DNA from 2 places in the Leucobacter sp. MMO-125 genome. Region 2 is predicted to be linked to the other one. Evidence: predicted binding sites of a transcription regulator. Region 2 holds the regulator's gene; the other holds the start of a gene.
What was found. The regulator LexA, encoded in region 2, represses DNA repair genes until DNA is damaged. The targets are predictions, from matches to a motif close to TCGAACANNTGTTCGA.

Region 1 (10,731 bases), 520 kb from region 2:
GCGCCGCGTCGAACTGCTCACCGAGCTGCGTGCAGGCGTCTACGACGTGCTCGTCGGCATCAACCTGCTGCGAGAGGGTCTCGACCTGCCCGAGGTCTCGCTCGTGTCGATCCTCGACGCCGACAAAGAGGGCTTCCTGCGCTCCTCCACCTCACTCATCCAGACCATCGGTCGTGCCGCCCGAAACGTGTCGGGCCAGGTGCACATGTACGCCGACACCGTCACCCGCTCCATGCGCGAGGCAATCGACGAAACCAACCGCCGGCGTGAGATCCAGCAGGCCTACAACGCCGAACACGGCATCGACCCACAGCCGCTGCGCAAGAAGATCGGCGACATCACCGAGATGCTCGCTCGCGAGGCCGCCGACACCGAGGATGTGCTCTCGCGCACGGGCGCCCACGCTCAGCGCAAGGGCGGCTCCGCGCAGCGGGCGAAGGGAAAGGCCGCATCTCGGGCCGGTGCAATCGGCGCCGAGGGCGCGGCGAAGCTCGAAGAGCTCATCTCCGATCTCACGGATCAGATGCTTGTTGCCGCCGAAGAGCTCAAGTTCGAGCTCGCCGCGCGTCTCCGAGACGAGGTCGCCGAGCTCAAGCGCGAACTGCGTAGCATGGACGCGGCGGGGCACCTGTAGGAGCAGCAAACTCCCATAGCTCGTCTCACCCGCCCATCGAGCCCAGCCCCGGATCGGAGCCGCCGTGTACCGCGAAGTCGCCATCCCGAGCCTCGGCGTCCTGTGGATGGCCAGCCCGAGCGAGCACGCGACCACCATTCCGGCAGACGGCTGCGCTGACCTCATCCTGCGCGATGACGAACTGATCGTGGCCGGGCCCTCGACGCGGTGGCTCGTCGCGCAGGGGAGCAGGCAGGGCGCAACAGTGGGGCTGCGGTTCACGCCCGGCTTCGCAGGCGCGTTGTTCGGCGCCGATGTCGCCGAGGTGCGGGATCGCGTCCTTCCCGCACGGGATCTGCTCTCGGCCTCGCACTCTGATCGCGGGGAGCGAGCACTGCGCGCACCGCTCAGCTCCCGCAGCTTGCACGAAGCAGCCGGCGCGGTGGCGGGCAGCCTCGACCTCGACCCGGATATCGCTGATCTACGGTGGACCGCGATCGTCAGCTCAGCCGCAGTGCGCGGTGATCCGTTTCCTCAACTCGCCGCGCGACTCGGCTACTCGGAACGTCAACTGCGGCGACGTATGCAGCAGTCGTTCGGCTACGGCTACGCCGCTCTGCGCGGCGTGCTGCGTGCAGAGCGCGCCCGCGGCATGCTCGTGAGCGGCGCGCTTCCCGCGGAGGTCGCTCAGCGCGCGGGCTACGCCGACCAGTCGCACATGACTCGAGACTTCACACGCATCATCGGCAGCACTCCCGGAAGGCTCACGGCACCCGAGCCGCCAGGGCGGCCGGGTGACCCGACCTCAGGCGGGGTCTGAGAGGAGCGGCGCGTAGAGGTCGATCGAGTTGCCGTCAGGGTCGAGCACGGTCGCGTAGCGCTGGCCCCACGGCGTAACCCAGGGCGCGGTGTGCGCAGCCGCGGGATACTGCCCCACGAGTTCGGCGTAGGCGCGGTCGACCTCTTCGGGGCTCTCCGCCCGACAGGCGAAGCCGATCCGACCGCCACCGGGAGCGGGAAGCTCGAAATCGGGCATGAAGCTCTGGATCGTCGAGACCGGATCCCAGGCGAGCGTCATCCCTCCCGGCAACGTGGCCTCAACGTGGGGTGCCTCATCCTGGCCCGCGGGAATGTCCACCCCGAGAGCGCGGTAGAACGCGAGCGAGGCCGGCAAATCAGCGGTGACGATGGCGATGAAGTCGAATCTCAGGGTCATGGGGGAAAGCGTACGCGCCACACCGCCCGGGCCGATAGAACAAAACGGACGCTGCCGCTTGCGTGGCGCACATCAGGTGCTCAGCGACGCCATCAAGCGCAGTGAACTGTTTCACGAATCAACCCCCACACGGGCACATTAACAGGAACCGAAGCACCCAAAGGCCCACACTCCGACACCGATGAGGCGCGATAGCGGTCCACCCGCGTCATCTCATCGAACTCACGATCGATAAAGGCTGATTCCCCAGCTGCAGCGACCGCGACCACGCACCGCACCGTCGCACTATCCAATGGGCCATGCCCTGCCAGCACCGCAGTCTTCACGAGACCACTGACATTCATGACTCGGGCGGGCCTCACAACACGAGATACCCGTAGCGATCCGCGATCCTGTCGATCACACCGATGAGTTCATCCCGGCCGAGGGGGAGCAGCGCCGCAGGATGCCGGGGGAGCGCATCGGCAGCACCGGCCCAGAGCGCCACCACCCGCGCATCTGGCACGAGCGACGACGCAGACACCACGCCATCGAGCTCGGGGTATCGTTGCGCAATCGCGCGGACCCACACACGTGACCGCTCGCGATCGCCGGAAGAGATCGCGGCATTGCCGCCGGCGACAGCGATCCAATCGCTGTCGGAAAGATCGAGGAGACGCAGCGGCCGCGTCACCTCGAACGCGGCGAGCGTGGGTGAACCATCGCGCAGGCGGATCATGCGCTGCGCCTGGAACACTTCCAGCAGAGCTGCGGCAAAAGCCCCACCAAGCGCACCACCATCAGCAACGCGACCACCGCGCCCCCGTTCGAGCACCCCGTACAACACCCCCGCGCCCTCGTGCTCGCCGACAGGCAGCGGGTGGGGGTCGAAGCGCCCATCGAGCGGCCCGAAGGTGCGAAACTCATGCCACGCCACGGGGTGAGTGCCGCCGGCGCGGAAAATGCGTGCGATGAGGGTTCCTTCCGGCACGCTCAGCACCCAGCTCGGGTCGGCGTCGAGCGCGGGGAAGCGGGCCGGATCCGGTGCCGGCAGCTGCTCGCTCACGGCAGTCGGTTCAGCGCGTCATCAACGGCGGCAGCTGCAAGGGCCGGATCGCCTCCCTGCGCCAGCCACTCGAAGGGCGCAAGCTCTTCGCCGTCAACCCGCAGACGCATCGCGGGGGAGGTGAGCACCCGCTCGACAAGGGACAGCGGGGTGCCAGCCGGAATCGCGGCAGCAACCTCGGACCAGCCCGGCAGTTCGCGCCCGTCGAGAAACTGGAACGAGGGAAGGCGCCAGCCGTCGCTGCGGCGCTGGGCGAGCAGGGTGCGCGCCGCGCAGCGCTGCCGCACCCGCGCGGGGGTCACCCCGATCATCTCGGCGGCCTCGCCAACGGTGAGACTGCGCTCAGCGTGCTGTCGCTCCCAGAGCCGACTGCGCCGGCTGGCGGGCAGCGAACTGGGCTGCTGCATCTCGGCTTCAGTGACATCGAGCCGTGCGAGCACCGCGGTTTCAGCCTCGGTCAGTGTACGCACATCGGCACGCTGATGGGCCAGGATGTCGGTGAGAAGCTCTGCCGCGATGTCGATGTGATCATCTTCGAGCTGGGTGATGAGCGCGGTGAGACGGTCGCGGCCAGGCCGCGCAGTGCCTGCGCCGCGGCCCTCGCGCGGGCTCCGGGCGGGCAGCTGAGCGATCGACATGGCGTCTCCTTCTGCACATTGCATCTACTTGCGTCAATAATACGCGAAAGCCCCACGGCAGGGAAGTGCGCCAGCGGCGAGATCGACAATTTCACTCGTACACACGTTCGAATTTTCAGGCCGGTCGACATAGGATGGATCAGTGACCTCGAACAGCACCGCACCCGCACACACCAGCCAGATCCGGTCATCGGCCGCGCATGCTCAGATCAGCGTGCAGGGCGCCCGAGTGCACAATCTGCAGAATGTCGATCTCGCAATCCCACGCGACTCCATGGTCGTCTTCACCGGGCTGTCAGGCAGCGGCAAGTCGAGCCTCGCTTTCGACACGATCTTCGCCGAGGGCCAGCGCCGCTACGTCGAATCACTCAGCGCCTACGCCAGGCAGTTCCTCGGCCAGGTAGATCGCCCCGACGTCGACTTCATCGAGGGCCTGAGCCCCGCCGTCTCAATCGACCAGAAATCCACCAACCGCAACCCGCGAAGCACCGTGGGCACCATCACCGAGATCTACGATTACATGCGCCTGCTGTGGGCGCGCGTCGGCGTGCCCCACTGCGCCATCTGCGGTGAGCGCATCGAATCGCAGACCGTGCAGCAGATCGCCGACAGGCTCATGGAGCTGCCCGAACGTACCCGCTACCAGGTGCTCGCACCCGTGGTCAATAAGAAGAAGGGCGAGTTCGTCGACCTCTTCCAAGAGCTCGCCGGAGCCGGCTACTCGCGCGCTCTCGTCGACGGCGAGATGGTGCAGCTCAGCGATCCGCCCAAGCTCAAGAAGCAGATCAAGCACGACATCTCAGTGGTTGTCGACCGCCTCGTAGCCGGCCCCGAAATGCTGGGCAGGCTCACCGACTCCCTCGAAACCGCACTGCGGCTCGCAGGCGGCATCGTGGCAATCGACTTCGTCGACCTCGAAGCCACAGACTCAGAGCGCACCCGCCTGTTCTCCGAGCACCTGAGCTGCCCCAACCAGCACCCGGTCCAGCTCACCGAGATCGAACCCCGCACCTTCTCCTTCAACGCCCCCTTCGGTGCCTGCTCCGCCTGCTCCGGGCTGGGCACGAGCATGTCGGTTGACGAAGATCTCGTGCTCGGCGACCCAGAACTCTCTATCACCGACGGCGTCATCGTGCCGTGGACAAGCCAGGGCAAAAGCCTCTACCAGTATTACGAAAAGCTGCTCACCGGCCTCTCCCAAGACCTTGGCTTCTCACTCGACACCCCCTGGTCCGAGCTCGACGAAGACGTGCGCGCCGCCGTGCTCTACGGCAACAACTTCAAGGTCAATGTGCGCTGGAAGAACCGCTTCGGCCGTGAGGTGAAATACTCCAGCGGATTCGAAGGCGTCATCCCCTTCATCGAGCGCCAATACGCCGAAGCAGAGAGCGACACGAAACGCGACCGCTGGCAGGAGTTCCTGCGCGAGGTGCCCTGCCACGCCTGCCACGGCCAGCGCCTCAAGCCCGAGGTGCTCGCGGTCACCGTCAACGGAGAGTCGATCTCGGGGGTCACCGAGTTCAGCCTCACCGACGCAAAGCGCTTCTTCGACGAAGTGATCCTCACCGAGCGCGAGGCCCGCATCGCCGCTCAGGTGCTGCGCGAAATCAGGGTGCGCTTCGACTTCCTCATCGAGGTCGGCCTCGGCTACCTCACCCTGGCGCGCGCCGCGGGCACACTGTCAGGTGGTGAAGCGCAGCGGATCCGCCTCGCGACTCAGATCGGTTCCGGCCTCACCGGCGTGCTCTACGTGCTCGACGAACCCAGCATCGGCCTGCACCAGCGCGACAACCGCCGCCTCATCGAGACCCTCATCAAACTGCGCAACCTGGGCAACACCCTCATCGTTGTGGAGCACGACGAAGAAACCATCGAAGCCGCCGACTGGATCGTCGATATCGGCCCCGGCGCCGGCGTCGAGGGCGGCACCGTCGTGCACTCGGGGGAGTACCGCGAGCTGCTCGAGAATCGCGACTCCATCACCGGCGACTACCTCGCCGGCCGCCGCAGCATCGCCACCCCCAAGAAGCGTCGCAAGCGCGACCGCAACCGCGAGCTCAAAGTCGTCGGCGCACGCTCAAACAACCTGCAGAACGTCGACGCCGTCTTCCCGCTCGGTGTCATGACCGCGGTCACCGGTGTCTCGGGTTCAGGCAAGTCCACCCTCGTCAACGACATCCTCTACCGAGTGCTCGCGAATCAACTCAACGGCGCCCGTCTCGTGCCCGGCAAGCACACCCGCGTCACCGGCCTCGAACACCTCGACAAGGTGGTGCACGTCGACCAGGCACCCATCGGTCGCACCCCACGCTCCAACCCGGCCACCTACACGGGCGTGTTCGACAAGATCCGCAACCTCTTCGCAGACACCCCCGAGGCCAAGACCCGCGGCTATCTGCCCGGCCGGTTCAGCTTCAACGTCAAGGGCGGCCGCTGCGAAGCCTGCTCGGGCGACGGCACCCTGAAGATCGAGATGAACTTCCTGCCCGATGTCTACGTGGCCTGTGAGGCCTGCGGCGGCAAGCGCTACAACCGCGAGACGCTGCAGGTGCGCTACAAGGGCAAGAACATCTCCGAGGTGCTCGAGATGCCGATCGCCGAGGCTGAAGAGTTCTTCCGCCCCATCTCGTCGATCCACCGCTACATGAAGACGCTTGTCGATGTGGGCCTCGGCTACGTGCGCCTCGGCCAAAGCGCCACCACCCTCAGCGGCGGCGAAGCGCAGCGCGTCAAGCTCGCCACCGAGCTGCAGAAGCGCTCCAACGGTCGCAGCATCTACGTGCTCGATGAGCCCACCACGGGTCTCCACTTCGAAGACGTGCGCAAGCTGTTGCTCGTGCTGAACGGTCTCGTCGATAAGGGCAACACCGTCATCACGATCGAGCACAACCTCGATGTGATCCGCAGCGCCGACTGGGTGATCGATCTCGGCCCCGAGGGCGGATCGGGTGGCGGCACGATCCTGGCCACAGGCACCCCCGAGCAACTTGCCAAGCATCCCGAAAGCCACACCGGCCGCTTCCTCGCCGAGGTGCTCGACGGTTGGGCGGCGAAGTCTGCACGCGCGCTCGAAGCGACAGCCGCGGCGAAGGCCTCCGCTTGATCGAGCCCCTCGACAACCGCGCCGCGTTTCGGCCAGCCCAGGGCGAAATTCCCACGAGCCCTGGCGTCTACCGCTTCAGCGATAAGCACGGACGCGTGCTCTATATCGGCAAGGCGAAGAACCTGCGCGCGCGGCTCTCCAACTATTTCCAGCCGCTGCACTCGCTGATGCCGCGCACCCGCACCATGCTGTCACTTGCGGCGAAGGTTGACTGGACCGTTGTCGCCACCGATACCGAGTCGCTCGTGCTCGAGCACACCTGGATCACCGAGTTCAAGCCGCCGTTCAACGTACAGTTCAAAGACGACAAGACCTACCCCTATCTCGCGGTCACACTGCGCGAAGAGGCACCACGGCTCATCATCACCCGCAATGAGCGGATCCGGGGCGCCCGTTACTTCGGCCCCTACCCGAAAGTGTGGGCGCTGCGCGAAACCACGCAGCTGCTGCAGCGAGCCTTCCCGATCCGCACCTGCAACGACGCCGACTACAAACGCGCCATGCAGAGCGGCCGGCCCTGCCTCGCCGGCCAGATCGGCCGCTGCCACGGCCCCTGCTCCCACCTCATCACCATCGAAGCGCACCGCGAACGCGTGAACGAGCTCGTAGCCTTCCTCGCCGGCGGCGACACCCGGCATCTGCGGGCACTGCAGCGCGCCATGCGCGAGGCGGCGGCCGAGCAGCGCTACGAAGACGCAGCCCGAATGCGGGATCAGGCGCAGGCCGTCGAGCACGTCATGGAGAAGAACGCCGTCGTGCTCGGCACCGGGTCGAAGTTCGATGTGAATCTCGACGTGTTCGGATTGCGCAGCGACGAACTCGCCGCTGCCGCGCACCAGTTCATCATTCGTGAGGGACGGATTCGTGGCGAACGCAGCTGGATTGTGGACGTCGAACTCGACGATTCGCCGGCAACGCTGCTGGAACAGGTGATCCAGTCCGCCTACGACGGCGAGCGAGAGCCACCGCCCGAGATTCTCGTGCCGCTGCTGCCCGAGAACACTCCCGCGCTCGAAGAGGCTCTGAGCGCTCAGCGGCCGCGCCGCGGGCGCGTGCACTTGCGGGTGCCCGAGCGGGGTGACAAGGCGCAGCTCATGGATCGCGCCGTGCTGAACGCTGGGGAGAACCTCATCAGGCACAAGCTCAAGCGGGCGGCGGATCTCACGGCGCGCACCGACGCCCTCGCCGAACTGCAGCAGGCCCTCGGCATGGAGGAGGCCCCCCTGCGCATCGAGTGCATCGACGTGTCGCACCTGCAGGGCACAGGTGTTGTCGCATCGCTGGTGGTCTTCGAAGATGGGTTGCCCGCGAAGGGTGCCTACCGCAAGTACCGCATCGAGCAGACTCGCGACGACACCGACTCGATCCACCAGGTCGTCTCGCGCCGCGCCGCGCAGCTCAACGCCGCACGCGAAGCCGGGGAGCAGCCCAGCGGCGTCTACCGCGACCGCCCCCAGCTGCTCATCGTCGACGGGGGCGAACCCCAGGTGCGGGCTGCGGCCCGCGCGCTCGACGCCGCAGGAATCACCGACGTAGCACTGTGCGGCATCGCGAAGCGTCTCGAAGAAATCTGGCTGCCGAACGATCCTTTCCCCGTGATCCTTCCCCGCACGAGCGAGGCACTGTTTCTCGTGCAGCGCATCCGCGACGAAGCCCACCGCTTCGCCATCACCTTCCAGCGCCAACGCCGCAGTTCCTCCATCGCGAGCCGTCTCTCCGAGATTCCAGGGCTCGGCCCCAAACGCGTGCAGGGCCTGCTCAAACACTTCGGTTCCGTTGCCAGGCTGCGCGCCGCCTCCCACGACGAACTCGCTTCGGCCCCCGGTCTGGGGCCGAAGCTCGCCGAGCAGATCCTCACCCACCTCGCCGCTTCAGACAGCTCAACCCCCGAGCCGGCCCCCGACCCCGGAGGCGCAGAACCGGGCACAGCCGCTACGGCTAAACTTGAGGCACCGAACATCGAGGCATCAGCAGGCGACCCCCAGGGGGCGCCAGACGAGGGGAACACGGCGTGAACGAGCAGGTATCCGGGCAGGAAATCCTCATCGTCACGGGCATGTCCGGGGCCGGGCGCAGCACGGTCGCGAACACGCTCGAAGACCTGGGCTGGTACGTCGTCGACAACTTGCCCCTCTCGATGCTGAAAACCCTCGCCGACATGGCCGACCGCTCAGGCGGGGCGCTGCCGCGCATCGTCGCCGTGGTCGATGTGCGCGGTCGCGACCTCTTCGCCGAAATCCAAGATGTCATCGACGAACTGCGCTCCTCGGCGACCGTGCGCGTCGTGTTCCTCGACGCCACCGATGAAATCCTCGTGCGGCGTTACGAGTCGGTGCGCCGCCCGCACCCGCTGCAGGGGGAGGCCGGCAGCCTGCTCGAAGGGATCCGCCTCGAACGTGAGCGCCTGCAGGAACTGCGCGCCTCAAGCGACGTGGTGATCGACACCTCCCGTTACAACGTGCACGATCTCTCAACAGCCACCCGCGATCTCTTCTCCGACGACAACACGCCCGGCCTGCAACTCTCCGTGCTGAGCTTCGGCTTCAAGTACGGTGCCCCTACCGACGTCGACCTCATGGTCGACATGCGCTTCCTGCCCAACCCCTTCTGGATCCCTGAGCTGCGCCCACTCACCGGCGTCGATCCTGAGGTGAAGGACTACGTGCTGAGCCGCGACGGAGCCGACGAATTCCTCGACAACTACGTCGCAGCACTCACCCCGGTTCTCGCTGGTTTCCAGCGGGAGAACAAGCGACACGCCTCACTCGCGGTAGGGTGTACCGGCGGCAAGCACCGCTCGGTCGCGACGGCCCGCGAGCTCGCCGACCGCCTCGCCGGCCTGCCGGGCGTAAGCGTCAGCCTGCGCCACCGCGACCTCGGCCGCGAGTAGCCCGCGCGCCGCAGCGCCCCCTCTTCAACCCTCATTCTCCGAAAGGATCCGATTCGTGCTGTCTACTCCCGAGGTGAAGAGCGAACTCGTACGGTTCCCGGTGCAGCGCACCGGCGAACGCGTCGCCGAAGTCGCCACGATTCTGCGTCTCGCGGGCGGCCTCCACACGATCTCGGGTCGTATCGCGCTTGAGGCAGAACTCCACACCCCGCAGATCGTGCAGCGGGTACGCAAAGATCTCGCCGAACTCTACGGCGTGCGTTCGGAGGCCAAGCAGCTACCCCCCTCGAGCACCAGGCCCGGCGCTCCGCAGTTCCTCGTTCGCGTGCTCGACGGCGAAACGCTTGCACGCCAGCTCGGCCTGCTCGATCAGCGACGCCGCCAGATCCGCGGCCTGCCGAACCGCCTCACGACGGGAGCGCAGGCCGAACTCGCAGCACTCTGGCGCGGCGCCTTCCTCGCACGCGGAGGCATCACCGCACCGGGCCGATCCGCCGCTCTCGAAATCGTGTGCCCCACCAGCGAGGTCACCATGGCTCTCGTGGGCGCTGCCAGCCGCATCGGCATCGACGCAAAGAGCCGCGAGATCCGCGGTCAGAACAAGGTTATGATCCGCGACAGCGAGGCGATCGGCGAGATGCTCGGCGCAATGGGCGCCCAGCAGGCTCGCACCGCATGGGACGAACTGCGCCGTGCCCGCGAAACCCGCGCAACCGCGAACCGTCTCGTCAACTTCGACGACGCCAACCTGCGACGCTCGGCACAGGCCTCCGTCGCGGCGTGCGCGCGCGTCGAGCGGGCGCTCGAAATTCTCGGCGACGGCGTTCCCGAGCACCTGCTCTACGCAGGTCAGCTGCGCCTCGCGCACCGCGAAGCCAGCCTCGACGACCTCGGCACCCGCGCCGATCCACCGCTCACCAAAGATGCCGTCGCCGGCCGCATCCGACGCCTCCTCGCAATGGCCGACAAAGAGGCCGAAGCCCGAGGCATCCCCGGCACCGAGGCAAGCCTGCCGGAAGAGCTCGACTCGATGTGACCGCCGCGCCTCGGCGCGTCAACCCCCCTCGGGCTGGAAACGATTCTCCGCCTTTCCCAACGCCGGAGCCCTAGACTTGAACTGTCAACTGTCGAACGCAGAGATTGGAGCGCCTCATGGCCGCCTATTCACTCCCCGAGCTTCCCTACGATTACGCCGCGCTCGAGCCGCACATCAGCGGCAAGATCAT
Region 2 (10,731 bases):
CATCGCGTCATGGACGCAGGCGTGCACGACTTTCTCGCGCTGCGCGGGGATCCGCCGCGAGGTCTCGACGAAGACGCGCCCGCAGTCGCGGGGTCGCTGTCGTCGCTCGAACTCGTCGAACTCATCGCTGAGGCTCGTGCCGAACGGCCGCCGCTGACGAGTGTGGGCCGCACGTCGGTCGCCGCATACCCGAACGGACACCCGCAATCGCGTTCACGTTCGGAAGACATCGACTGGCTCGTCGCCAAGCAGGAGGCCGGTGCACAGTTCGCAATTACCCAGCTGTTCTTCCGTGCGGAAGAGTATCTCTCATTCGTTGACGACGCGCAGCGGGCCGGGCTGCGCATCCCCGTGCTGCCGGGGCTGATGCCGGTCTCGACGAGTGGGCAGCTGCGCAAGGTCGCCTCGCTGGCGGGGCGGCCAGCGCCCGAAGGGCTGGTGCGAGCGCTTGAGGAGGCTGGGGGATACGCCCCGGAATTGGGTGTGGAGCACACGCTCGAACTCGCCCGCGAACTCCTCGCCGGCGGTGCGCCCTCAGTGCACCTGTACACCTTCAACAGGCACGAGCAGGTGCTTTCGGTGCTGCGCGAACTTGAGCTGCTGACGCCAGATCCTGTGGGTTAAGCGCGCTTCACGGAACGGCCCCTTGCTGTGCCCTGCTGGGGTAAGAGACAGTGAGGGGCCGTTGTTGCGTTGACGCCTGGCAGGGTCAGACTGAACGGAAGACCGCCACGACCCGGCCCAGCACTTCAGCGTGGTCGCCGAGGATCGGCTCGAAAGCGCTGTTGCGGGGGAGCAGCCAGGTGTGGCCGTCGCGGCGGCGGAATACCTTAACCGTTGCCTCGCCATCAAGCATGGCCGCGACGATGTCGCCGTTCTCGGCCTCGCGCTGCTGGCGCACGACAACAAAGTCGCCGTCGCAGATGGCCGCGTCGATCATGGAATCGCCGACCACGCGCAGCATGAACAACTGGCCGTCGCCCACCAGCTGGCGGGGAAGCGGCACGATCTCCTCGACCTGCTGATCGGCGGTGATGGGCACGCCGGCTGCAATCTGCCCGACCAGCGGCACGTAGGCGGCCTCTTCTACCTGTTGCGCAGGTGCGTCGGCGATGGCCGCGTTCGTGCTCGCAAGCTCGACGAGGATCTCGAGCGCGCGTGGGCGGTTCGGGTCGCGTCGAATGTAGCCGCCGAGCTCAAGGCGGCTGAGCTGGTGCGTGACGCTTGAGAGAGAGGACAGGCCGACAGCATCTCCGATCTCGCGCATGCTGGGCGGGTAGCCCCTCGACTCAACCGAGCGGGCGATGTATTCGAGGATCGCCTGCTGCTTCTCGCTGAGGGGCTTCCGGGAGTGGGGAACGTCGCTCATCGCTGTCCTTTCCGAGGCCCGAGGGCGGTGATGGTGCCGGTCGATCCATGAATGTCAGTGGTTGCTGATTCAGTGATGCCGTTGCTCGAAACCCTAGTCCCTGTATTCGAACACGGCCAAACACCTGTTCGAGTGTCGCGGAAAAGAACGAAAGATATCTTCGAACAGAAGCTTGTGGTTTCGAATAATCGAAGATATATTCGAAACAGATGTTCGCCCCGATGTGATATTCGCGGGCGTCGCAGAGAACGGAGAAGCCACTATGAGTGCACAGGCGGTTCTGCAGCACGAGTCGTACGAGATTCCCTCAGTGGGAGGCGAAGCAAAACTTCGCCTCACCCGACGAGGGCGCGTGGTATTCGGTTCGCTGCTCACGGTGCTCGTGGCGGCCCTGCTCGCGATGGTGGCGACCTTCGCCGCGCCTCAGGCGTTGGCATCGGTCTCTGCATCCGAGAAGCAGCAGTTCCACTACGTCGTTGCGCAGCCCGGCTCCTCCCTCTGGACGCTGGCCACCGAGCTCGATCCCCAGGCCGATCCGCGCGAGCTCGTGGCCGAGATCGTTCGTCTGAACCAGCTCGACGGATCCGGTATCGAGGCGGGAGACGCGATCGCGGTGCCGTTGCGCTACTCCGACAGCCCGGCTGTTTTCCAGGCTGACGAACTCGGAGTCTGAGCGGGTTTGCCGGGTGCTGGCCCGGGTTTGCCGGGTGTTGTCACGGGTGTGCTGAGTGCGGGTTTGGGTCTGCGGGGTGCGGGTGTGAGTCTGGGCCTGTTGGGTTGGGGTCAGGGTCTGAATCTGCAGGGTCTGAATCTGCCGGGTGTGGCTCGGGGCATGCTGGGCGGGAGCCTGGGGCTGACGGCTCAGTGGGAGTTGGGTTCTAGACTGGTTCGGTGACCAGTCTGAGTGACCTTCCTCTTCGCGCCAATCTTGTCGGCAAGCAGCCGTACGGGGCTCCGCAGGATCCCGTGCCGGTGAGCCTCAATGTCAACGAGAACACGCATCCCATTCCCGAGGATGTCATCGCCGACATTGTGCAGTCGCTCGCGACCGCGGTGCGCGGGGTCAATCGTTACCCCGACCGTGAGTTCACCGAACTGCGCGAAGCGCTCGCCGGATATCTGGGTCACGGCCTGGCCGCCGAGCAGCTGTGGGCCGCGAACGGCTCCAATGAGGTGCTGCAGCAGGTGCTGCAAGCTTTCGGCGGCCCCGGTCGCTCGCTGTTGAGCTTCACCCCCACCTACTCCATGTACCCGCTGCTCGCCTCGGGCACCGACACCGAGTGGGTCGCAGTGGAGCGTCCCGCAGACTACGCGCTCACCCCCGAACTCGTTGTCGAGGCGCTTCGCGAACACCGCCCCGATATTGCGATTCTGTGCGGCCCGAACAACCCCACCGGCACCCCGCTCGACCGCGACGTGATCCTCGCCGCCTACGATGCCTTCGACGGTATCCTCATCGTCGACGAGGCGTACCACGAGTTCGACGCGCAGCACGAGAGCGCTGTCACCCTGCTGCCAGGGCGCCACCGCCTGCTCGTCTCGCGCACCATGAGCAAAGCCTTCGCTTTCGCGGGTGTGCGGCTCGGCTACCTCGCCGCCGACCCTGCGGTGATCGACGCGCTGCGTCTCGTGCGCCTGCCGTACCACCTCTCGGCCCTGACGCAGGCTGCCGCAACAGCAGCGATCCGCCACTCCGAGGAAATGCTTGCCACCGTTGCCGATATCCGTGAGCAGCGCGACAGGCTCGCCGAAGCCCTCGAAGCGCTCGGTTACGCGGTGCACCCCTCCGGCGCGAACTTCCTGCTCGTCGGCGGCTTCGCCGACCCAGACGGAGTCTTCGAGTCGCTGCGTGCGCAAGGCATCCTGATCCGCAATCTCGGCATCGAGGGCCACCTGCGCATCACCGCGGGCACCGAAGCCGAGACCACCGCCGTAATCGACGCCATCACCGCGCTCACGCCCGCGCGATGACGCTGCCGGGCTGACGCCGCGAGCTGACTCCGCATCTGCCGCGGCCCGCCCGGCCCGTGCGCACCGGTGCAATCGAGGTCGTTTCTGGCCGTGTTGCGACAACACCCGGCCAAGAGTGACCCCGATTCTGTGGAGGCCGCAGCGATCGTGGCGTGTGCGTCCGTTGGCCGGGGGCGTGGGTCGGCGCTGGCCGCCGGGGCTACACCGGGAGCGGTTCCCATACAAGTGACAGCTAACTCTCGGGCGCGTGGATAGGCTTGGCGCGATGTCTCAGCACGAACACGACCGCGCGACCAGATCCGAGAACGCTTCGGATGCAGCTGACAATGCCGCACCACAGCCAGAGACGGGTGATGCCCGGCAGACTGCCGCCCAGCAGCCCGCTGCGGCGGTACCCGCCGCGCAGCCGCGCCAGGCAGAAGTCCAAGCCAAGCCGGAAGCTGAAGCCAAGCCGGATGCTCAGGCCGAGCCGGAATCTCAGGCCGTGCCTGACAGCCCTGCCCAGGCCCAGCCCCCGGCTGTGCCGCCTCGCCGCGGCCCGGCGGAGGGGCTCGACCGCCGCACGCTCGAACGGCGATACCGCTTGATGCGCAATGTTGTTGTGCTGCTGGTGGCACTCGTCGTGGTGCTTACCGGTGTGTCTGTCTCACAGTTCGCGCAGTTGCGGGGCGGCGCTGCGGCAAGTTCGGGGTCGGTGGCGGGCGGCGCCGACGGCGCTGCGAACGGTTCCGCTTCAGCACCGGACGGATCCGCCGCAGCCGAGAGTTGCGCTGCTCCCGAGCGCCGCGATGCCGCCGACGCGATGGCGCTCGGCGACGTCGATGCTCCCGTGGTGCTGGCTGAGTGGACCGATTTCCGGTGCCCCTACTGCGGGGTGTTCTCGCGAGATACCTTGCCGGTGTTGCTCAACGAGTACGTCGATACCGGGAAGGTGCGCCTTGAGGTGCACGACGTCGACTTCATCGAGGGTGAAGTGTCGGCCCGGGTGGCGGTGGCGGCGCGTGCTGCCGGCGAGCAGGGGCGCTACTTCCCGTACCTGTTCGCGGTGTACGAGGCGATGAGCCAGGATCGGCCGGCCATCACCGACGCGCTGCTGATCAGCTATGCCGAGGAGGCCGGCGTGGCCGATATCGCCCGATTCACTCATGATCTCGACAGTCCCGAGCTGCGCGAAGCGGTGCGCGTCAGCAGCGAGCAGGCGAAGCAGCTGGGCGTCGGCGCGGTGCCGTTCTTCGCAGAGACCGCGAACTGTCGGGTGCTGCAGGGCGCCCAGTCGATCGAGCAGTTCCGCAGTCTCCTCGACGAAGCGGTGGCCGATGCCGGTCGTGGTGAGACGGGCGAGTAACGCGAGGTGGAGCTTACGCTGCTCGGTGCGTTTCTTGGTGGCACGCTGACACTGCTGAGCCCCTGTTCGGCGATGCTGCTGCCGGCGTTCTTCGCGTACGCCTTCAGCAGCCCGGGGGCGCTCATTGCGCGCACGGGGGTGTTTTTCCTCGGCCTCGCTACCTCGCTGGTGCCGTTGGGGCTGCTCGCCGGCACTGTCGGTGCGTGGGTGACGATGCATCGCGATGGCCTGATGACCGCGGCGGCAATTGTGGTGATGGTGCTGGGTGTCGCGATGATGCTCGGCATCCGCCCGCCCGCCCTGATCGGCCAGCGCGGCGCGAAGAGCACGTCTGTTGCCTCGGTGTATCTGCTCGGCACTGTCTACGGCTTGGCGGGGGTGTGCGCGGGGCCGCTGCTCGGGGCTGCGCTCACCATGGCCGCGTACGGCGGCAACGCGCTGCTCGGCGGCGCGGTGATGCTGGTGTTTGCGGCGGGCATGGCGCTGCCGTTGCTGCTGCTCGCACTGCTGTGGGAGCGGATCCCCGGGGTGCGGCGCCTGGTGCGGCCGCGTGAGCTTGTCATCGGCCGCTGGCGCAACGCTTGGAGCAGTGTCATCGGCGGTGCGCTGACGGTGGGCATCGGGGTGCTGCTGCTCGTTACCCGCGGCACGAGCACGCTCGGCAGCGTGCTCGGATATTCGGAGCAGGCCCGCATCGAGGCTTGGGTGCAGCATGCATCGGCCGCGATCCCGAACTGGGCGTTCGTTGTCGCCGTGCTGCTGGTCGGCGGCATGTGGATCGCGGTGCGCCAGGCGCTGCGCCCCGATTCCGAGCCGCGTGATCAGGCACCGGCAGCAAATGCGCCCCGCGATCCCCGATAGAATCATGCACATGACCGCAGTCGCACGCACCGCCTCGCTCGAACGTTCCACGAGCGAGTCGCAGATCAGCTTGAGTCTCGACCTCGACGGCACCGGCACCTCAGACATCGACACCGGCGTACCGTTCTTCGACCACATGCTCACGGCCTTCGCCCGCCACTCGCTCACCGACCTCACGGTGCGCGCTACCGGTGACGTGCACATCGACGTGCATCACACCGTCGAAGACACTGGCATTCTGCTCGGCCAGGCCATCCTTGAAGCGCTCGGTGACAAGAGCGGCATTTCGCGCTACGGCGATGCCTTCGTGCCCCTCGACGAGGCGCTCGCGCAGGCCGTGGTCGATATCTCCGGTCGCCCCTACCTCGTGCACTCCGGCGAGCCCGTCGGCTTCGAGTTCCACCTCATCGGCGGGCACTTCACTGGTTCGATGGTGCGGCACTTCTTCGAGGCGCTGGTGCTGAACGCGCGCCTCACGGTGCACCTGAAGCTGGTTGAGGGGCGGGATCCGCACCACATCGCCGAGGCCGAGTTCAAGGCCTTCGCCCGCGCACTGCGCCAGGCGAAGGCGCTCGACCCGCTTGTCGCGGGCATCCCCTCAACCAAGGGAGCCCTGTGACGGGGAGCGGCGTCGCCGGAGAAACCGAGAACAAGCGCGTCGTCGTTCTCGACTACGGCTCTGGCAATGTGCACTCGGCGGTGAAGGCGCTTGCGAAGGCGGGCGCCGAGGTCGAGCTGACCCGAGATCCGCGGGCGGTCGCCGAAGCTGACGGCCTGCTCGTGCCCGGCGTGGGCGCCTTCGACGCTGTGATGCAGCAGCTGAGAGCTGTGCGCGGCGACGAGATGATCGACCGCAGGCTTGCCGGGGGGCGCCCTGTGCTGGGCATCTGCGTCGGCCAGCAGGTGATGTTCGAGCGCGGCCTTGAGCGCGGCATCGAGACCGAGGGGCTCGGCCAGTGGCCGGGCACCGTGCGCAGGCTCGAAGCTGACGTGCTGCCGCACATGGGCTGGAGCACCGTCGCACCGCCCGAGAACTCGGTGCTGTTCCGCGGGCTTGCCGAGCAGCGCTTCTACTTCGTGCACAGCTACGCCGCCACCGAGTGGACGCTTGAAGGGCGCGGCGCGTCGACGCGGCCGATCGTCACCTGGGCCGAGCACGGCGAGCGCTTCGTTGCCGCGGTCGAAAACGGCCCGTTGAGCGCCACTCAGTTCCACCCCGAGAAATCTGGCGAAGCCGGCATTCAGCTGCTGCGCAACTGGATCTCGACTCTCTGATCTTCGCACCCACACCTCGTACCGAAGGAGCACCGCACACATGAGCGAACTGGCGCAGGGCCCGAAGCTGCAGCTGCTGCCCGCGATCGACATGGTCGACGGCAAGGCGGTGCGCCTGACCCAGGGCGAGGCCGGCACCGAGACCAACTACGGCAGCCCCGTCGATGCGGCGCTCGACTGGATCGAGCAGGGTGCCGAGTGGATTCACCTCGTCGATCTCGATGCGGCTTTCGGTCGCGGCAGCAATGTTGCGGTGGCGCGCAAGATCATCAAGCGCGCCGGTGATGTCAACATCGAGTTCTCGGGGGGTATCCGCGATGACGAGAGCTTGGAGGCTGCGCTTGAAATGGGTGCTCGCCGCGTCAACCTCGGCACGGCGGCGCTTGAGAACCCCGAGTGGACCCGCGCGGTGATCGCCCGCTACGGCGAGCAGATCGCGGTGGGCCTCGATGTGCGCGGGGAGACGCTTTCTGCTCGCGGTTGGACCGAAGACGGCGGCAACCTCTGGGATGTGCTGGAGCGCCTCGAAGAGGCCGGCTGCTCGCGCTACGTGGTGACCGACGTCACCAAGGACGGCACGATGCGCGGACCCAACGTCGATCTGCTGCGGCAGGTGTGCGCGCGAACGTCTCGCCCCGTGGTCGCCTCGGGCGGCGTGTCGAGTCTCGACGATCTTGTCGCGCTGCGCGAGATCGTGCCGCTCGGTGTGGAGGGCGCGATTATTGGCAAGGCGCTCTACGACGGAGCCTTCACACTGCCCGCCGCACTCGACGTGGCTGGTCGCTGACGGATCGCGTTCGCGCGCACGCATGGCTATCAAGAAGCTGCCTTCGACGGGTGACGCACCGCGCTCGACAGGGGTGCCCGAGAGTCTGGTGCCCGGTGGCGCCGCCGATTCTGCAGGGTTTCCGTGGGATGGCCGCACCTTCGATCATCACGGCACCGCGTTTGCCGACGACGACGGCGCGACGCCGGCGGCGTGGAGCACGGCGGTGGCCAGGGTGCGCCGGGCCGCGGCTCGGCTCGCTGCGGGCGAGCCCGGGGCGGATCTCGATGCGCTTGCCGCGGCTCACGCCGATGCGATTGTGGCGCTCTCGAGTGTGCGCCTGCTGATTCCGCTGCTCGCGGAGGCCGGCGAGACGGGGCTGACGCCGGAGGGCCGCGTCGTGGAGAAGTCGCAGGAGCTGTCGATTGTGACGGTCGCCGCGCCTGATGGCAGGCGGGTCATGCCGGCGTTCAGCTCCGTTGAGGCGATGCGCCGCTGGCATGACGAGGCGCGACCGATTCCCGTGCCCGGCCCGCAGCTCGCGCTCGCCGCCGCCCAGGAGGAGACCGACCTCATCATCATCGACGCGGGCACACCTGAGCAGGAGTTCGGGGTGCGTCGCACGCAGTTGCGGGCCGCAGCGCTTGGCGAGCACTGCGTGCCTGCGTGGGCGGATCCGCAGGTGCTCGAGGCCTTCCGGACGTCGATGGCGGGCGAGCCCCGCGTCGCGGAGGTGCTGCTCTTGCCCGGCGATCCCGAGGCGCGACTGCTCGCCCCCGAGACCGACGTGGTGCTGCGGCTTGCGCCGGGGCTAGCGCGAGACGCGTTGCAGCGGATTGTCGTGGAGGCGCAGCAGCGCTGGGCTGCGGATGCGATTATCGCCGAGCGTGTGGATTCGTTGCGGGTGCGGCCCGTCGCTGCGTGAGAGTGGCTGCGGCCTCTCTCGCTTGAACGCCGAACGCTTCGCCGGTGGGTGAGGGCGGTTCGGCGCGTGGCGGGTGTGCGCGTGTCGGCGGCAGCTGTTACGCTCGCGTACACATCGAGCTGGCAACGAAGGGGCGCCACATGACATCTCACACCCCCGCCGCAGCGCCGCGCGCGGAGTGGACCGGGCAGATCGGCTTCATCGTCTCGGCCATCGGTTCCGCAGTCGGCCTGGGCAACATCTGGCGATTCCCAGGCGTCGCCTACGAAAACGGCGGAGGCGCCTTCCTCATCCCGTATATCGTGGCGTTGCTCACCGCTGGTATCCCGATCCTCTTCCTCGACTACGCCATCGGCCATCGCTTCCGCGGTTCGGCACCGCTTGCCCTGCGTCGCATCGCGGGCAAGCTGGGTGAGGGCATCGGTTGGTTCCAGGTGATGATCTGCATCTTCATCGCCGTCTACTACACCGCGGTGCTGGCGTGGGCTGCGAGCTACTTCGTCTTCTCGTTCAGCATTCCGTGGGGTGATGATGCGACAGGCTTCTTCGTCGGCGAGTACCTCAAGCTCTCCGATGCACCGTTCACGATGGAGTTCGTGCCCGGCGTGCTGATTCCGCTGGTGCTGGCGTGGGTGATCGCACTCATCGTGCTCGGTGCCGGGGTTGTCAACGGCGTGCAGCGGCTCAACATGATCGCGCTGCCGCTGCTCGTCGTCGGTTTTCTGGTGCTCGTGGTGCGGGCGCTCATGCTGCCCGGCGCAGCCGAAGGTCTGAACGCGCTGTTCACCCCTGACTTCTCGGCTCTCGCCGACCCGGGAGTGTGGGTGGCTGCCTACAGCCAGATCTTCTTCTCGCTGTCGGTGGCATTCGGCATCATGATGACCTACGCCTCCTACCGCAAACGTCGCTCGAACATGACCACGCCGGGCCTCGTCGTGGCGTTCGCCAACTCCTCGTTCGAGATTCTTGCGGGCATCGGCGTCTTCGCCACGCTGGGCTTCTTCGCCTACCAGCAGGGCATTGCGGTGAGCGAACTCGAAGGGCTCACCGGCGTGGGGCTCGCCTTCATGACATTCCCCGCAATCGTGGCCGAGATGCCTGGCGGCCCGTTCTTCGGTGCACTGTTCTTCGGATCGCTCACACTCGCGGCACTGACCTCGCTGATCTCCATCCTCGAGGTCGTCTTCGCCGGGATCATCGACAAGTTCGGCATCAGCCGCAAGACGGCCGCCTACGGCCTGGGTGGGGTGCTCGCGGTAATCTCCGTCGTGCTCTTTGGCACCACATCCGGTCTCATCGCACTCGACACCATCGACAACTGGGCCAACAACATCGGTATCGTCGCCTCGGCGGTGGTCACCACGATCACCGTGCTCTGGATTCGTCGCGCCGGCCGCGAGCTGAGCGGTCACCTCAGCACCCTTTCCACCTTCAAGGTCGGCCGCGCCTGGCTGTTCCTGGTCTCGGTGCTGGGGCCCGTGGTGCTCGGCTACATGCTCATCGCAACAGTGGTCTCCCTGATCGCCGAACCCTATGAGGGGTACGACCCCGGCTACCTGCTCGTGGTGGGCTGGGGCTCCGTGCTGCTGATGATCGCCGGGTCGATCGTGCTCACGGTGCTGCCGTGGAAGGTCGCACCAGATCGCTTCACCCCCTGGCCCCCGCTCGAGGTGTCCGGGCGCCGGGCCGGCCCAGCAGCCACACCACACCGAGCGGCCGACGCCGCCTCAACCGAGGGAGGTGCGCGATGACTCCGATCGCAATCCTGTTCCTGGTGCTCGCCGCCGTGATCGTGTGGGGCGGCCTCCTGGTGAGCGCCCTGTTCCTCGCGCGGCGGCCAGAGGTCGCAGAGTATCCGGCAGGGGGAGACGACCCTGCCGGCGAAGAAGTTTACGATCTGCCGCCCATTCGCGACACGTGAGCGACGCCGGGCAGACAACCCGGATCGTTCACCAGAGGTTGAGTAATAGCACGTAACAGGCGGTGCCGGCCGCGATGCTGAGCAGTGCCCGTCTGCCGAGGAGTAGGTGCACGGCGACGGTCACCGCAGTAGCGATCGCGAGTGCCCAGAGCTCACCGGGGCGGGCGATGAACTCGTCACGCAGCACCACGACCACCAGGATCAGCAGCAGCCCGGCGGGCATCCAGGTGCCGAGCCGTTGCACGAGCCTCGACTTGCGCAGTGGCTTCAGCACGGCGAACGGGATGGCGCGCAGCCC

Region 1: uvrA (excinuclease ABC subunit UvrA) is a predicted target of LexA. The motif match lies at 3,608-3,623, and genes of this name have one in related genera.

The regions. Positions count from the first base shown of each region.
Region 1 covers NZ_JBBCTL010000001.1:203,566-214,296, reverse strand. The annotation lists gene uvrB (excinuclease ABC subunit UvrB) at 1-634, shown strand, start outside; gene WFI54_RS01005 (helix-turn-helix transcriptional regulator) at 699-1,433, shown strand; gene WFI54_RS01000 (VOC family protein) at 1,419-1,829, opposite strand; gene WFI54_RS00995 (hypothetical protein) at 2,188-2,874, opposite strand; gene WFI54_RS00990 (hypothetical protein) at 2,871-3,512, opposite strand; gene uvrA (excinuclease ABC subunit UvrA) at 3,694-6,615, shown strand; gene uvrC (excinuclease ABC subunit UvrC) at 6,612-8,630, shown strand; gene rapZ (RNase adapter RapZ) at 8,627-9,505, shown strand; gene whiA (DNA-binding protein WhiA) at 9,561-10,541, shown strand; gene WFI54_RS00965 (superoxide dismutase) at 10,658-10,731, shown strand, end outside.
Region 2 covers NZ_JBBCTL010000001.1:719,571-730,301, reverse strand. The annotation lists gene WFI54_RS03320 (methylenetetrahydrofolate reductase) at 1-624, shown strand, start outside; gene lexA (transcriptional repressor LexA) at 710-1,369, opposite strand; gene WFI54_RS03310 (hypothetical protein) at 1,632-2,042, shown strand; gene WFI54_RS03305 (histidinol-phosphate transaminase) at 2,261-3,340, shown strand; gene WFI54_RS03300 (DsbA family protein) at 3,606-4,685, shown strand; gene WFI54_RS03295 (cytochrome c biogenesis CcdA family protein) at 4,692-5,546, shown strand; gene hisB (imidazoleglycerol-phosphate dehydratase HisB) at 5,557-6,165, shown strand; gene hisH (imidazole glycerol phosphate synthase subunit HisH) at 6,162-6,821, shown strand; gene priA (bifunctional 1-(5-phosphoribosyl)-5-((5-phosphoribosylamino)methylideneamino)imidazole-4-carboxamide isomerase/phosphoribosylanthranilate isomerase PriA) at 6,862-7,608, shown strand; gene WFI54_RS03275 (SseB family protein) at 7,631-8,512, shown strand; gene WFI54_RS03270 (sodium-dependent transporter) at 8,653-10,263, shown strand; gene WFI54_RS03265 (methionine/alanine import family NSS transporter small subunit) at 10,260-10,433, shown strand; gene WFI54_RS03260 (branched-chain amino acid transporter permease) at 10,462-10,731, opposite strand, start outside.